Regions from separate parts of the Aneurinibacillus baijiui genome, predicted to be linked through region 1. Evidence: riboswitches for the same ligand, from Rfam matches in the RefSeq annotation. Region 1 holds a riboswitch; the other holds the start of a gene.
What was found. Region 1 has a riboswitch for cyclic di-AMP ahead of AB3351_RS21200 (potassium-transporting ATPase subunit F). Riboswitches for the same ligand answer to the same signal wherever they lie in the genome.
Positions count from the first base shown of each region.

Region 2: another riboswitch for cyclic di-AMP. It lies ahead of AB3351_RS07245 (hypothetical protein); the one in region 1 lies ahead of AB3351_RS21200 (potassium-transporting ATPase subunit F).

Region 1 covers NZ_JBFTXJ020000017.1:43,818-51,713, reverse strand. Annotated here, with positions in the region: gene AB3351_RS21230 (SDR family NAD(P)-dependent oxidoreductase) at 1-344, opposite strand, end outside; gene AB3351_RS21225 (DUF3600 domain-containing protein) at 413-1,096, opposite strand; gene AB3351_RS21220 (sigma-70 family RNA polymerase sigma factor) at 1,083-1,670, opposite strand; gene AB3351_RS21215 (hypothetical protein) at 1,868-2,122, opposite strand; gene AB3351_RS21210 (Na-translocating system protein MpsC family protein) at 2,299-2,682, opposite strand; cyclic di-AMP (ydaO/yuaA leader) riboswitch at 2,804-2,959, opposite strand; gene AB3351_RS21205 (alpha/beta hydrolase) at 3,104-3,868, opposite strand; cyclic di-AMP (ydaO/yuaA leader) riboswitch at 4,055-4,200, shown strand; gene AB3351_RS21200 (potassium-transporting ATPase subunit F) at 4,658-4,753, shown strand; gene kdpA (potassium-transporting ATPase subunit KdpA) at 4,785-6,464, shown strand; gene kdpB (potassium-transporting ATPase subunit KdpB) at 6,477-7,896, shown strand, end outside.
Region 2 covers NZ_JBFTXJ020000003.1:168,206-176,101, reverse strand. Annotated here, with positions in the region: gene AB3351_RS07260 (aldehyde dehydrogenase family protein) at 1-1,110, opposite strand, end outside; gene AB3351_RS07255 (DUF1444 family protein) at 1,269-2,153, opposite strand; gene AB3351_RS07250 (hypothetical protein) at 2,197-3,369, opposite strand; cyclic di-AMP (ydaO/yuaA leader) riboswitch at 3,539-3,667, shown strand; gene AB3351_RS07245 (hypothetical protein) at 3,671-4,024, shown strand; gene AB3351_RS07240 (DUF948 domain-containing protein) at 4,122-4,571, shown strand; gene yhfH (protein YhfH) at 4,841-4,981, shown strand; gene AB3351_RS07230 (hypothetical protein) at 5,110-5,328, shown strand; T-box leader at 5,380-5,607, shown strand; gene trpS (tryptophan--tRNA ligase) at 5,658-6,641, shown strand; gene AB3351_RS07220 (enoyl-CoA hydratase-related protein) at 6,699-7,496, opposite strand; gene AB3351_RS07215 (DUF533 domain-containing protein) at 7,585-7,896, opposite strand, start outside.

The DNA of each region.
Region 1 (7,896 bases):
AATGCATATGTCTCATCCCAAAGCTCCTCATCTATATCCATGAATGCGCTTTGTCTAATGCCTCCACCTGCATTATTTACCAGCACATGGACGGCTCCGTAAATTGAAACAACTTCTTGAACCATTCTTTCAACTTGGTCTTTCTTCGTAACATCCGCTTGGATTGCCGTACACTCCCCTCCCTTTTCTTGAATCGTTTGCATCGTTTCGTTTGCTCCCTTTTCGTTTGTATGGTAGTTAATAACCACTTTTGCACCTTTGGACGCCAGCAGTTCTGCTGCCGCACGTCCAATTCCAGAACTCGCTCCCGTAATAACGACAACTTTCCCGTACAAATCCTGCACAATGCCCCCCCTATTTTAGATGCGATTCAGATCGTATTACTATTATATAAGAGGGGCTCTGATTATTGTTACTTTTTACTCACATACTCCATAACATCTACGGCCGCTTGATATTCCTGCTGAAGCACTTCTGGTAGCTTTTCTATTTCAATCGGACCTGCACTTGGGTCAATACCACTCTGTGCCATCACTTTTTCATGCGTCATTAACGCGTCAATATAGCGCTCATATTCCTGCGCTGTCAGTACATCCCGGCTCGATTTTTTACCATTTAACTTATCAAAATACGGCAGCACAGCCAGCAGTGCCTGCTTGATCTCCTCTTTTTTCACCTCACCGATGCGATCGTAGTCAATATTCCCGTATGGATCCCCATAGTTGACTTTAGCTGTGCTGATTACTTTAAGGAAGCGTTTAAACTCTGCATACTCTTCTGCTCCCAGTTCTCCCTTTGCCTGGGACAGCTTCGCATTAAACAGCATGTACCCTTCCATTGTTATGCTTGCAGCATGCTTCTTCACATTCTCAAACGAACCATATAACTCATCGGCCAGTAAGGATTGGTACGCAAATGCACTCGTCGGAATAAGTAGGGCTGCGGCTAAAATGCCCGCTACCATGCGTTTCTTCATTTTTTTCTCTCCTTTGCTGAATACAATATTGTTCATTACTTTTTCTTTTAATTCAGGGGGCGGAACAATACCCTCTGCTCTTTCATGCATGATTTTCTGCAGGCAGTTATCGGGATTCATGAATATTCTCCACCCTTCGCAATAAAATTTGTTCATTTTCCTGTTTCTGCCGCAGCTTTTTTAACGCGGCGTTAATCCTTGATTTTACGGTCCCTATCGGTATATCCAGGATAATAGCGATCTCTTCCTGTGAATGATCATGTAGATAACGAAGGATAATCACCTGCTTCAACTTATAGGGCAGCAGATCAATCGCGGTACGCAAGTGCTTGTTGGCCAGCTTATTAATCACATCGTTTGTGAAATCACTTTCCATTGGCTGCGGCTGTAGTTCTGCTTTTTTGGCGATGCGAAACCGCATCCATCTCTTCCTTCGATAGGCGCTTACCTGACGCATGACAATCCCCATCAACCACGGAAGAAAAGAGCGTGTCTGATCAAAGCCAACCAGTGAGCGGTATAGTTGAATATAAATATCCTGTATCACATCCTCCACATCAGATTTATCCTCAATCAGGAAGTGGACGGCTTTATAGACGCGGTCAATTGTTTTTTCATATAACTCACCATATGCTTCACGTTCTCCTATAAGCGTGCGTGCGATGAGTGTGCGGTATTCGTTTTGTTCCTCCATCCGTCATTCCTCCTTACGCTCTACACCTCTATATTGGCACGAAAGAAGGATCGCGTTCGCTTTTTTCACAAAAAAATGCCCATTCCGCAAAAATAAATACGAAACGGGCAAAGAAACGATAGGAGCTGTCGTTTTATTGCAGGATTAAAAAAGAAACTTTTCCTGTATCACTATAGATTACGTGACTGGCGCCTAAGCTATAGTAAAGTGTGCTGAGCCGTTTTTTGTTGGGCGTTACAAGATAGCGGCAGCAGGCTCCCTACGTTGATATCTCTTACCCTGATGATCGATTCATATCCGCATGCCCGGAAATACGCTTCGTCCTCTTCTTCATGCACCAGTGCTAAAAACGGCTGACCTACATCCTGCAGCTTCCGTAGAAATACTTCACCACCCCGGTTCGACGTACAGACAAGCACATATTCATGGCGACCCACGATAGCCCTATTCATCCTTTTCTCTCCTTTTATATCATCGATATTTCATGATGAAACAAAAAACCTGCGGTCTCTCACACGATCCCCATACCAATCGATAATCAATCGGCATCGGAATCCCACAAGAGTCCGCAGGTATACGTAACACCGGGCGCTTTGTCCGATCCCTGTGTTCAGTCTTCCTGATGAATCTATCCAACCTCTTTTATTCTCAATTCCTTTTCTAGATCACAATCAAGAATAAATACTTCGATCTGCTCTCCTAGCTTCGTGCTAATATCGCTGTGGCTGGAGATGACCTGACATCCGGTAATACCGGAGATGATCACTTTCGTCTTTTCACTGTTGGATTCACGCAGAATCCGCCGCATCTCTTTAACAAGCGGCTTCCCGCTCTCGATGCACACCAGCGCCTTCTCCTCCTGGGTCAGCACTTCCTTGAGCCGGATCATAACCATGTCTTTAATAATATATGTTTTTGTTTCTTTCGGCCCTTTGCCGAGAATTTCGCGCAAGAATTTAATATAGGCTTCACTGATTGCTGCTTCCATTTTGCTTTTGCTTGACTGCGCCATTCTCTTCCAAAACTCCTTTGTTTTTATCTTTATTTGAAGTACAAAAAAGCCGTACGAAGAGGTCTCTTCATGCGGCTTTTGCTAAGCACAGCAAAGAAGCTGTCATGGTATCACAACAACACCCTCCTCTCTCTACACGCTTACGAGGTTAGCTGACGGATTCGGACGTGAGAGTCGCCCTACTCGGTCTCCCGAGATTCACCCCATACGGCACTGGCTGTACTATGCGCCGCGATTGGTTCCCCCGCTCCCTATTGGGACTCAGCGATCAAGCTGGAAATTTTTATTCAGTTAGCTGAAGTTGAAATCATCTTACGTCCGGCTTGAATCTTTTGTAAAGGAATAAATTTTAAAATATAACAGGCTTTATCAAATTATATCTTCTCTATTCTTATTTTTTCTCGATTTTACGCTCTTTATCTTATTTTTTCATATGCGTGTTATACCATGCACAAGCAGCTTGTTCTAGCTCATCCATGTGTTCGATAAAGCTGTGTGCAGCCCCTTCTATGACCATCAACTCAGAGTTTTTTGGCAAATACATAAGCGCACGACTTGACCGCTCCAGCAGTAGCTTCTCTTCTGCATCGCTCTCATGATTGCCATGGATCAGCAATACCGGACACGCAATCGGCTGCAAGAGGGATGCCTGGTCAATCTTCGCAAAATCATGAAGCATTTGCTGATCAAGCCTAATGATTCTTCGCACCCCTTCTTCCCTGTGTACCGTAATCAAGCCGTACTTTTCTAATTCATACATTTGTTCTTTTGTAAAATAGTCATCCCACTCGTACTGCATTGCGTCGGTTAAGGCGCCGGATAATACCATGGTTACGATATCTCGCGTATAACCTCGAAGACAGATTAAGCTGCCGAGACTATGTCCATATAGTGCAATCCTCTCATATCCTCTTCCTTTGACAAAGTGCATCGCCGCTCGCAAATCATCCACCTGCTTCTCTGCTGTGATGATCTCGTCCTCGCTTTCACCGCAGCCGCTGAAATCAAAGGCAAGCGCAGCATAACCGGCATGGTTAAATGATGCTGCCAGCCGCTCAAACCGTCCTCTTGATATTTTATCTGACATGAATCCATGAGCCATGATAATGATTGATCTTGATTCTGCCGGATATAAGTGTCCGACTAACATTTTATTACGTACATTTGTGAAGACAACTCGCTCCAATACCATCACTCCTTACTACACATACAAGTAAACACGAGAAATTGAAAGAGAAAAAGAGATTGCGTGTGAATATGTTTAATTTTACCGCTTACTTATCCACTATTGTCTAAAAAAAGTGGATTTTCCTTCGTATTTCCCGTTTTATTTTTTAATTCTTCTGCTCGTATAATAAAGCACATACAGCAACTGCATATCTGGCCTAGTTCCGAATCACTCGGAAGCGGAGGACCCAATCTTTTGGGGTTAATCCTTACACTTGTAAGGAGGGATGAGAGTTACTCTTTCGCCATCCTACCCGTCAGCTAACTTCGTCGGCTAAAGCGAGGGAGGTCTAAAGACCGCCTATTTGAGGAGGTTTTTTTGTTGCCGCATTACGGAAACAAAGAACCCCTTCAAGATACTTGCAGGTCTTTTTGTTTTGCCATAATTTCATAGCACTGTTTTGATGAAGAAGAACAGGTGGACAGAGTGTAGGCCCGCACCCGGGGTGATGGGCAGGCATTCCGTAGACCGGTGACGCTTTTTCTCCGACAGATAACCGCAAGCAAGCCATTAGGCCGGCAAGCGTTGGTGTTTCGTTGATCCTTTTCTTGGATTGACTGCACAGCGCTCGTCCCCTGGCTCTCTTTCCCTATGCGGTTCATCGGATAAAAGCGGCATCGGTCTATTTTTTTTGCGGATATGTAGGAGAAAGGGGGCTTTCGTTATGTTTAATGATGTTGTGATCATCGGAGTATTCATATTGTCATTTTTACTTTTCATCGGTTTTACAGAATTCTGTGACCGTACATGAAGGAGGTGAATGAAGTGGGCATGATCCTGCTGATTGCTTTGGCTATGATTTTGTACTTATGCTTTGTTCTTATCAAACCAGAAAAATTTTAATGTGATGTCTTTATATTTAGGAGGCTCGCCAATGAGTACAGGAATTCTTCAGGTAGCTGCTACACTGCTTCTGATCATCCTGCTGGTAAAACCGGCAGGCAGCTATCTCGTTCGCGTATTTGATTATGAAAAAACAACGCTAGACCGAATATTCGGTCCCATCGAACGCCTCTTCTATCGCGTGATGGGTGTTCGTGAGACCGAGACAATGAACTGGAAACAGTATGTAACTGCGATGCTGCTCTCTAACTTCGTTATGGTGCTGCTGATGTATGCCGTACTTCGCCTGCAGAAGTACCTGCCGCTTAATCCAGACGGCATCGACAATATGCCAAGCGCGCTTGCCTTTAATACCGCCGCTTCGTTTATTACCAACACAAACTGGCAGGCCTACAGCGGTGAGAATGGGCTTTCGTATCTATCGCAAATGCTTGCGATCACATTCCCGATGTTTACATCGGCAGCGACCGGTCTGGTCGTGGCAATCGCCTTCATTCGCGGAATCAGCGCACGCCAGATACATCTTGGAAACTTCTATGTGGATCTGGTTCGCTCGCTGTTCCGTGTGTTTCTTCCGCTTTCCCTAATCGTGGCCCTATTTCTCGTATTTCAGGGAGCGCCACAAACACTCGATAGCGCCCAGACAACAACAACCATCGAAGGTGCACAGCAGACGATCACACGCGGCCCGGTCGCTTCGCTTGAATCCATTAAGCATATCGGAACAAACGGCGGGGGCTACTTCGGTATGAACGCCTCCCATCCGTTCGAGAATCCGACGCCGCTGACCAATCTGGTGCATATTCTCTGCATGATGCTTGTACCGACAGCTCTCGTCTATGCCTTTGGTGTCATGATCAAAAACAAGCGCCAGGGTTGGACGGTATTCGCCACCATGGCAATCCTGTTTCTTATGATGCTCTCTGTCGTCTTTCTTTCGGAATACAAAGGGACACCGGCCCTGGATGCACTAGGCATCTCCGGCAACATGGAAGGCAAGGAGGTACGATTTGGTTATTCCCAATCCGCGCTGTTCACGACGGTAACGACAGCGGCCACAACGGGATCTGTCAACAACATGCATGACTCTCTTACACCGCTGGGCGGGCTGGTGCCACTTGCTCAGATGATGCTTAACAACGTCTTTGGCGGTGACGGTGTCGGCCTATTAAACGGATTGCTGTACGTTATTCTGACGGTCTTTATCTGCGGATTAATGGTCGGTCGTACGCCAGAATTTCTTGGCAAGAAAATCGAAGGCAAGGAAATCAAGCTGGCTTCCATCGCACTGCTCGCTCATCCGGTCATTATTCTGGTGCCGACCGCTATCGCGTTCCTGCGGCCTGAATCCATGGCCTCAATCCTTAACCCCGGCTCGCACGGCATCTCTGAAGTGCTGTATGCTTTTACATCTGGAGCCGCAAATAACGGATCGGCATTTGCAGGTCTTAGTGCGAATACGAACTTTTACAATATGGCAATCGGGCTTGTCATGCTGTTTGGTCGCTACATCTCGATCGTGGCTCTGCTGGCGATTGCAGGCTCACTGGCCGCCAAGCGTCTGGTTCCGGCAACAGCCGGGACATTTCGGACCGATTCAGCACTGTTTACGTTTATTCTGTTGGTAATGATTCTTGTGATCGGCGCACTTACCTTCTTCCCTGCTCTTGCGCTCGGGCCGATCGCAGAACATTTGAGCATGTGGAAATAAGGAGGATGCTATATGGGGAGTAAGCAGAAAAAAATGCTCACAAGTGAGCTTGTCACGCAGGCAATCGTTGACTCATTTAAAAAGTTACATCCATTTGTGATGATCAAAAACCCTGTCATGTTTATCGTCGAAGTGGGTACATTCATTACGCTCATTCTTTCGTTTGCACCGGATGCATTCGGTGCAAGCACGGTAAGCCGCGGGTACAATGTTTCCGTTTTTCTCATTCTCTTGTTTACTGTGCTGTTTGCTAATTTTGCGGAAGCATTGGCGGAAGGCCGAGGCAAGGCACAGGCGGATACGCTGCGCAAAACCAAAGCAGATACGATGGCTAAGTTGCTGCAAAAAGATGGCAGCACCAAGGAAGTAGCATCGACCGAGCTTCGCAAAGGAGACATCGTCCGAGTTGATACCGGAGATTTGATCCCTTCGGACGGCGAAATCATCGAGGGTCTCGCCTCCATTGACGAATCGGCCATCACTGGGGAATCCGCCCCGGTGATTAAGGAAGCCGGCGGCGATTTTTCTTCTGTTACCGGCGGTACACGCGTCGTCTCCGACTATATTATCGTAAAAGTGACGACGGACCCCGGTGAATCGTTCCTTGATCGCATGATCTCACTTGTCGAAGGCGCTTCGCGTCAGAAGACACCGAATGAAATCGCACTGACCACACTGCTTGCTGTGCTGACCCTTATCTTTCTTATCGTCATTATTACGCTTGTACCATTGGCTAACTACCTACATGTACAGCTTGATGTTGCGACGTTAATCGCTTTGCTTGTCTGCCTCATTCCGACGACAATCGGCGGCTTATTGTCCGCGATTGGCATTGCCGGTATGAATCGCGTGACACAATTCAATGTATTGGCCATGTCAGGAAAAGCTGTGGAAGCGGCTGGCGACATTGACACAATGATCCTTGATAAAACTGGCACCATCACATTCGGAAATCGCATGGCAGCCGAATTCATCCCAGTAAGCGGCCTGTCCGAGCGGGACATTACGTTTGCCGCACTGCAATCATCCGTCAAAGACGAAACGCCTGAGGGGCGCTCCATTGTTGATTTGGCGAATCGTCTTGGGAGCGATTGGGGCGAGCCGAACTACAGCCAGGCTGAGGTGATCGACTTTACCGCAGAGACCCGCATGTCCGGGCTTGATCTACCCGACGGAACCCGCATTCGAAAAGGGGCCGTAGATGCCATCAAATCGTATATAAGCGCACAAAGCGGAAGTGTCCCTATGGATCTTGAAGAAAAGGCTGCACGCATCGCCAAGGCAGGTGGTACACCGCTGGCTGTAGCGGTGAATAACCGAATTATTGGTTTGATTCATTTGAAAGATACTGTCAAACCGGGATTAAAGGAACGCTTCGCTGAGCTTCGGGCAATGGGTATCAAAACCGTCATGTGTACAGGTGATAATCCAC
Region 2 (7,896 bases), on a different contig from region 1:
ACGGACGGCTGAGATCATCTGAGCGCCCTCTTTGCGACCGATATCAATATAATCCGTTACCCGGCTATGTTGTTCGGCTGAGACTAACGGCCCCATTTCTGTATCCGGTAGTAACCCATTGCCGACTTTGATTTTTTGTGCGTGTGATACCATATCACTCAATACATTGTCATATACCTTTTTGTGTACATACAAGCGAGAGCCTGCGCAGCACACCTGTCCTTGGTTAAAGAAAATACCACTCAAAGCACCTGGAATTGCCCGTGACATATCCGCATCCGGCAGGATAATATTCGGTGACTTACCGCCCAACTCAAGCGATATTTTCTTGAGTGTTCCGGCTGCTTTCTGCATAATCAGGCGTCCGACTTCCGTCGATCCGGTAAATGCGATTTTGTCTACATCGTAATGCTCGACAAGCGGCTGACCCGCCTCTTCGCCAAAACCTGTGACGATATTTACAACACCTTCCGGGAAGCCTGCTTCCATAATCAATTCACCAAGGCGAAGCGCGCTAAGCGGCGTCTGCTCTGCCGGCTTTAATACAACTGTATTGCCGCATGCAAGCGCTGCACCGAGCTTCCACGCCGCCATCAAGAGCGGGAAGTTCCACGGAATAATCTGTCCAACGACCCCAACAGGTTCACGTTTTGTATAGTTAAAATAATTCGGTATAGATACAGGAATTGTCTGACCGTAAATCTTTGTGGCCCAGCCCGCATAATAACGGAAATGGTCAACAGTCAATGGCACATCTGCATTGCTTGTCTCCCGAATTGGTTTTCCGTTGTCTAATGTCTCAAGCTGTGCCAACTCTTCCGCATTTTGTTCAATTAGATCGGCCAGACGGTACAAAAGCTGTCCACGCTGCGATGGACTGACTTTGCTCCATGAGCCATTTAGCGCTGCTCTCGCTGCTTTTACCGCTTTGTCAATATCCTCTGCGCCGCCTTCAGCGACCTGACATAATACTTCCTTCGTAGCTGGGTTGATTGTTGCAAACGTCTTACCGCTCGCTGCTTCAATCCACTGGCCATTGACAAGTATTTTTTTCGGTTCCTTGAGGAATTTTTCAACATTTGGGTGTAATGATGGAGAAGCTAGCTGCATGAACAAAAGCCTCCTTTAATTTAATAATCTAAATCCACCACTTACTATATATGAAAACGTTAACAAAATAAATATTATTTTTGATAAAATACAGAATATTCTTTCGATATAAAATAACAAAAACCGACATGATCCCATGTCGGCCCTCTTCTTGATGTTTATTGCTCAGGCGGACGCTTCTTCCTTCCGCCATGACTTGGATATTTATGTCTTGATTTCGGATTCTTCATTACCATATACGGCTCTAGCCCCCCATCCTCGTACATAAACGGAATCGGGGAAATCGGAACGCTTGCACGCATAGAAAAGTCAACCGTAAGCTGAGCTAGCATATATGCGCCCTTGGCGTCCGCTAAATCCGCAACAATCAACACATCTTGATGCGGGAGCGCGACTCCCATCTTGCCGCTCACCTTCTGTCGCATCCACAGAAGAAGATCCTCATTCAATACTCGGCTGGCACTATAGCTATCTTCTGCATTAAAGAAATAAAAAATATTATCGCCAACCTTATCCTGCTTTGGCGTACTTTCTAGTCGTCGTAAATTATCTAGTGCCTTTTCATGGAGCGCTGCCTCTGTCATATTTGCTTCAGCAAGCATCTCCTTGCTGATGAGTGTATAGCTTGCTTCCAAATCAAGAGCATACAATACGATACTCTCGGCTGTATGTGCGCGCCATACAAGCGCCTTGTTTTTTTCTGCGGATGTAAAAGAAGGGTGGCGCAGCACCGGATAGAGTCTGTGCTCCTGACCGACCAACCTGTGCTTTTGTGCGGCTTCACGGATAGTACGCACAACCTTCTCTGTAAATTCTGCAAGCCACTTCTCTTTATCTGATTCATATTGCTCCACTTTAGCAAACAACGGAGTCAACTTGACAGCCATATCGCCTTCACCAAGCTGACTGTGGAGAATCCTTATCTGCTCAAGGTCGCTTTTGTTGCCCTCCACCCTCCAGCCTTCCGGAAGCGAGCGTTCTAGTTCCTCGATTACTCTCTTATGCGTCTCTTTCTGTAATTGCGCTTGCTTATTTTCTTCCATACTATCTCGTCCTTACTATTCATAGTAATGTAGGCGCCAGCTTTTATGACTGGAATAGCTTCTGTTCAAATTCATTAATTACCTGATATGGACTCTCTCCGCTTCGCTCAGCCAGTTGGGAGAGTGCACCACGAATGAACTGGATGAATTCTTCCAACTCTTGTTCATTATAGACTACTTGATCCCCTTCCATGTGTGCAGTTACCACCATGGAAGTAACGAACTGTGTCATTGGCACGTACTCGTCATTTAAGAAATAAAAGACATACGGGTATTGTTCAACCAGGCGGCTGGCCCAGGCATTTACAGCTTCATCCTGCATTACATCTTCAAGTTCACCTGAAAACCCGTAAAAAGAAAATACCAATCCACCTTTTTTCTCCCGGATTTTCGCGCCATCAGATAAAATACCATCGAAGAAAGCTACAAGCTTCGTAATATCTTCACGCTCAACTTCCTCACGCGATATCTGGACAGGCGTAATATAAGAAAAATCTTCTTCTATATATTCCTCAGCCGCTTCTTCATCATCAGTTTCGTACCCTTCCTCTGCCAATCGCTGCGACATGGTAGCCAACCAGCGTTCAAACGTTACTAAATCTTCCTCTCCAAGCGGCCATTCGATCGCTTCAGCAAATGCTCCCGCAATCCGACGGGCATCCCAATTCAAAGCTTCGCACGTATCATAAATCATCACCAGGCGACTCTGAACAAACGACTGCTGCTTCTCTGGATACGAAGGTAGGGTATATGTGCGGTAAATGCGCGCCGTCTCTTCATCTGTCCAATCAAAAAAAGCGGTCGCATCATATGTCTCCCGTTCGGCCCCTTCGATATATTTTCCGATTCGCTTGCCGAAGAATTCGTCCGTCTCTTCTAGAAGTTCCGGCGAAAGCCGAAGTTGTAGGCATCCCCTGTGACAATACCCCTGTTCGGCTTCTTCCAATATGTCTTCAACCAGTCGCTTTATCTGCTTATAGTTATGATGTTCAATTTTATCGCGGGTAACCGTATATAGACGCGGCTCTGCTTGCTCCTCATTCCTTACATGGTTGGCTGCATACGGATTTTCTTTAGCGGCAGACTCTCTTCCTGCTTCTTCATCTAACTCCCATACTTCGTCCGTCCATTCGGCTTCATGCTCATCTGTTATCGTTTCACGTTCTTCATTGTTTTTCCGTCCCGCAAACATTCTGCGTAGGAATTGTCGTACCATGATTAACTCCTCCTGTTGCCTTTTCCTACCTATTCGTCATGTTCCCCTTGTTTTCCTATCCTATTGTAATAGTAAAACGAACAAAGGGAAAGCGTCGAAAGCACGTATCTCCTATACGCTAAAAATCTAATTGACAATTCACATCGATGTGCCTTATTATGATTCAATCATGATTCAAATGCCGAATCCAATTGGAGCGGGGGACCCACGTAATAGGGGTGAATCACCTCTGGTGTAGGGCATCCAACCTTATGTCCGAATCCGTCAGCTAACCTCGCAGGCAAAATTAAGGAGAGGAATTATGGTTAGTTTTTTTAGGAGTGTACTGAGAAAAGAAGGCAAGCCAAAAACGCTTGAAGAACTGCAAAAGGATGCAAGAAAGTGTTTAGTGGGGCTGACAGGAAAGAAAGTAACGGTGACCGTAGAGACAAACCAGGAGAAAAAAGAGATCAAAGGAATTTTAAAGAAAGTATCTGCGGAGATCATGGGCAACAAACATCAATGCCTACACTTTTGTCTCGATATCAACACACAAAGCATTGGAACACTTGAAGTTAACTCCGTTCTTGAGAGCGAAGAGAATGTTGTTGTACTGTGTGAACCGGATCATTCACATCCCGGCCACTACAACAAGATCATTACCGTAACGAAATAAATCATGTACACCCCGTCCAACACAGGCCGGGGTGTTTATTTTTTTATAATTGGCGGTAATACACAAATAAATAACTTAAATAAAAGAGGTGACAGTAATGGAGTTAGCAATTACAATCGCGGTCATCGTTATAGCAATCGCTGTAGCTGTGCTCACCGTATACATGGTGCTATTCTTCCGTAATTTAATTCCACTTGTAAAACATGCGGATGAGACGGTTCAGCACGTTCAAGGTAATGTTGACCGCCTTATGGCAAGTGTCGATGTCTCTTTAGGAGAGATGAACCGCATTTCAAGCGATATTGCAGTGAAAATGGATAAGCTTGACAGCAGCTTTGAAGCTGTAGATTCAATCGGACGCGGCTTGACAATTGCCTCAGAAACCGTCCAAGAAAAGATGGTGAAGAAAGATACTAGCTGGGCGGACAAAATTTCTGAACTTGCAGCCGCTGGCTTCAGCCTTTATCAAGGTGTTAATAAGTTACGCCAACAAAAAGCAGTGGCACAGCCTTCCTCACGATCCGGACAGCCGCCTGCCCGAATGTAACTATAAACAAACCATAAAAAAGCTTTGCCTCTCATGGGCAAAGCTTTTTTACATTGTGTGTAATACAACAGACAAAAGAATCATTTCATTAACTTTATAAAAATGAAGAAATAAATAAAGTAATGAAAAAATAATAAAAAGAGAAGAATAAGGATGTATAAAGAAGAATAATAGAGCATGTATCTAAAAATGTTTTTATTTATATTACAACAGATAGTTGATTATTGAATGCTGTTATATTACAATTATAAAAAAAGGAGGCGTCAACTATGATTCCAGTATCTGAGTTCTATAACAACCTTCCGAAGAAAACATGTGCTCGTTGCGGATCTGTAATATCTGAGCAAGCTGAATCGTATAAAACGGAGTGTGAAGAGTGCCATACGAATCACGATAACTACCCTGCATAATAGAATAAAGATAGGAAACGTCAATGAAACAATACACTAAATAGCACCTCACCAAAAAAGTTTGGGGAGGTGTTTTGTTTTTTGGGTATATAGAGAAGATAACCTAAATTTCAGAAATGAGGTGCAGCATGTATAATAAAACGGTCAACTCGCTGCAAGCCGACATCCTACTGCAGGTGAAACGCTGGTTTTCTTCTTGGCCACCAAGCTATGAACAACTCGAAGGCTTTATTTATGGTTATCTCCAAAATTGTGACCCCACTTCTCCTATATCAGAAAAAAAGCTTTTTGCGCGAGAATTGGTTCCACGCATTTATGAAGAACTTCATAAACACGATGTTATGTGAACACTTGAAATGCAATAGTGTTTTATATTATGATTATTCTTACCTTGAATACAATAGGCAATGATGAAGAGAAGTAAGCGGAACGAGACGTAATAGAGAGCCGGGGATGGTGGAAGCCCGGTACGCACTCCCCGACTGAATGGACTTCTGAGCTCCCTGTCGAACGAATGAAGCAGCACTAGTAGACAGCGGCGGGTCTCCCTCCGTTATACGGGAATGAAGTGAACTGGCTGCATATGCCGGTTAATTAGGGTGGTACCACGGCTCCTCGTCCCTTGCGGATGTGGGGTCTTTTTTATTTATTTTTACATAGAAGGAGTGATGTACATATGAAACAGATCTTTTCTGGTGTACAACCTAGCGGAAATTTCACATTAGGCAACTACATTGGCGCCATGAAGCGCTTTGTTGACCTACAGACAGAAGGAAACTGCATCTACTCAATCGTTAACCTTCACTCGCTTACCGTGCCTAAAGAAGCCAAAGAACTGCATGACTATACGATGCAGTTAGCCGCCATGTATTTAAGCATTGGAATCGACCCGCAAAAATCGATTTTATTCATCCAATCGCAAGTACCTGAGCATGCAGAGCTTGGATGGTTAATGCAGTGTACGGGATACATCGGGGAATTAGAACGCATGACACAATATAAAGATAAGTCGGCGGGCAAAGAAGTCGTTACCGGCGCTCTTCTTACCTATCCTGCGCTGATGGCTGCCGATATCCTTCTCTATAATACAACGCACGTTCCTGTAGGAGAAGACCAGAAGCAGCACTTAGAATTCACAAGGGATATGGCAATGCGTTTCAATAAGAAGTATGGAGAAACATTCGTAATTCCAGAACCGATGATCCAAGAATTCGGCGGTCGCATTATGTCGCTCGATGATCCAACGAAAAAAATGAGCAAGAGCAATCCAACTGCCGGAAGCTATATTGCTCTGTTAGATGAACCAAATGTGATTGCGAAGAAAATCAAACGAGCTGTCACTGATTCAGAAGGCGTCGTGCGCTACGATAAACAGAATAAACCGGCTGTCAGCAACCTGCTCACTATTTATGCAGCATGCTCTGGCGAATCAATCGATACGATTGTACAGCGTTATGAAGGACGAGGATATGGCGATTTCAAAAAAGATCTGGCCGAAGTCGTTGTCAATGCACTTACACCGATTCAAGATGAGTATACGCGCTGGATGGAAAGCCCAGAACTTGTTGATATCTTAAAAAATGGAGCGGAACAGGCACACGCTATTGCCGCTAAAACAATGGACAGAGTACGTAAAAATATGGGTCTTGTCGCATTCTAGGCAAACTAATGGCAAAAGGCGTGTATGTCCTCGGGATATACACGCCTCTTGCTTTATTTATTCTCCTTTAAACTCAGGCTTACGCTTTTCGCTGAATGCATTCAGCGCTTCTATACGGTCCTGTGTCGGAATGATAACTTCATATGCTTTTGTTTCGATTTTAAGACCGGTCTTTACATCAACTTCCATACCATAATTGATCGCATACTTCGCCTGAATGACAGCTAGCGGTCCGTTCTGCATAATTTCTTCAGCTAGCTCCCGGCACTTTGGCAGCAATTCTTCACGCGATGCTACCCCATTTAGGATTCCGAGCTGTTCTGCTGTAGTCGCATCAATTTTTCGTGCCGTCAGAATAAGTTCCTTTGCCTTTCCTTTTCCGATCAAGCGCGGCAGGCGCTGCGTCCCACCCGCCCCCGGAATAATCGCCCAGCTTACTTCTGTCATACCAAGCTTTGCCGAGTCGACAGCGTAGCGAAAATCACAGGCAAGCGCAAGCTCAAAGCCGCCGCCGAAACAAAAGCCGTTAATTGCCGCAATCGTTGGTTGTGGAAGCTCTTCTACCATATCAAATACCGAACGAATTTTATGAATAAACTTGCGCACATCTTCTTCGCTCATTGTACGCCGTTCTTTTAGATCCGCCCCCGAACTGAACGACCGCTCACCTGCACCCGTGAAAATAACAGCTCGAATTTCTTTATCAAAGCGGATTTGATCAAGAGTGTTTTCGAGCTGCACTAGTGTATCGTAATCAAAACAATTCAGCTCATCAGGACGGTTCAATGTTACGTATGCCAGATGGCCTTCTTTTTCGAAAAGAACTTTTGTCTTTGCTGCTACTTCATTACCCATACATTCGCCTCCACTTTTCTGCAGTTTTACCTTTTCCTGCCCTATAGATTCGACAAATGTATGCGTTTTCCTTCTATATTATATAGATTCAAAGAGGAGCTTTTTTATCACTTGATACCATAGCGTCTTGGACAATCCCGCTCCAACGTGATTGCCAGGTAATTCCCTCCATGACCCATTCTTTTATTTGCTTGATCGTATATTCAGTTAGACCAAGCGCTTTGCCGATGCAATAAATCATCGCAATTTCTTCTTGCGCAATATCTTTATCCAATGCAGCCAGCTTGAACATCTTACGAATAAGAACCATCTTTTCGGTATGGTCTAAATACGGACTTACCTCTAAGGCCAGTTCCTCTGCGTTCTTTGGATTCTCTAAATCATCATGGAAGATCTGTCT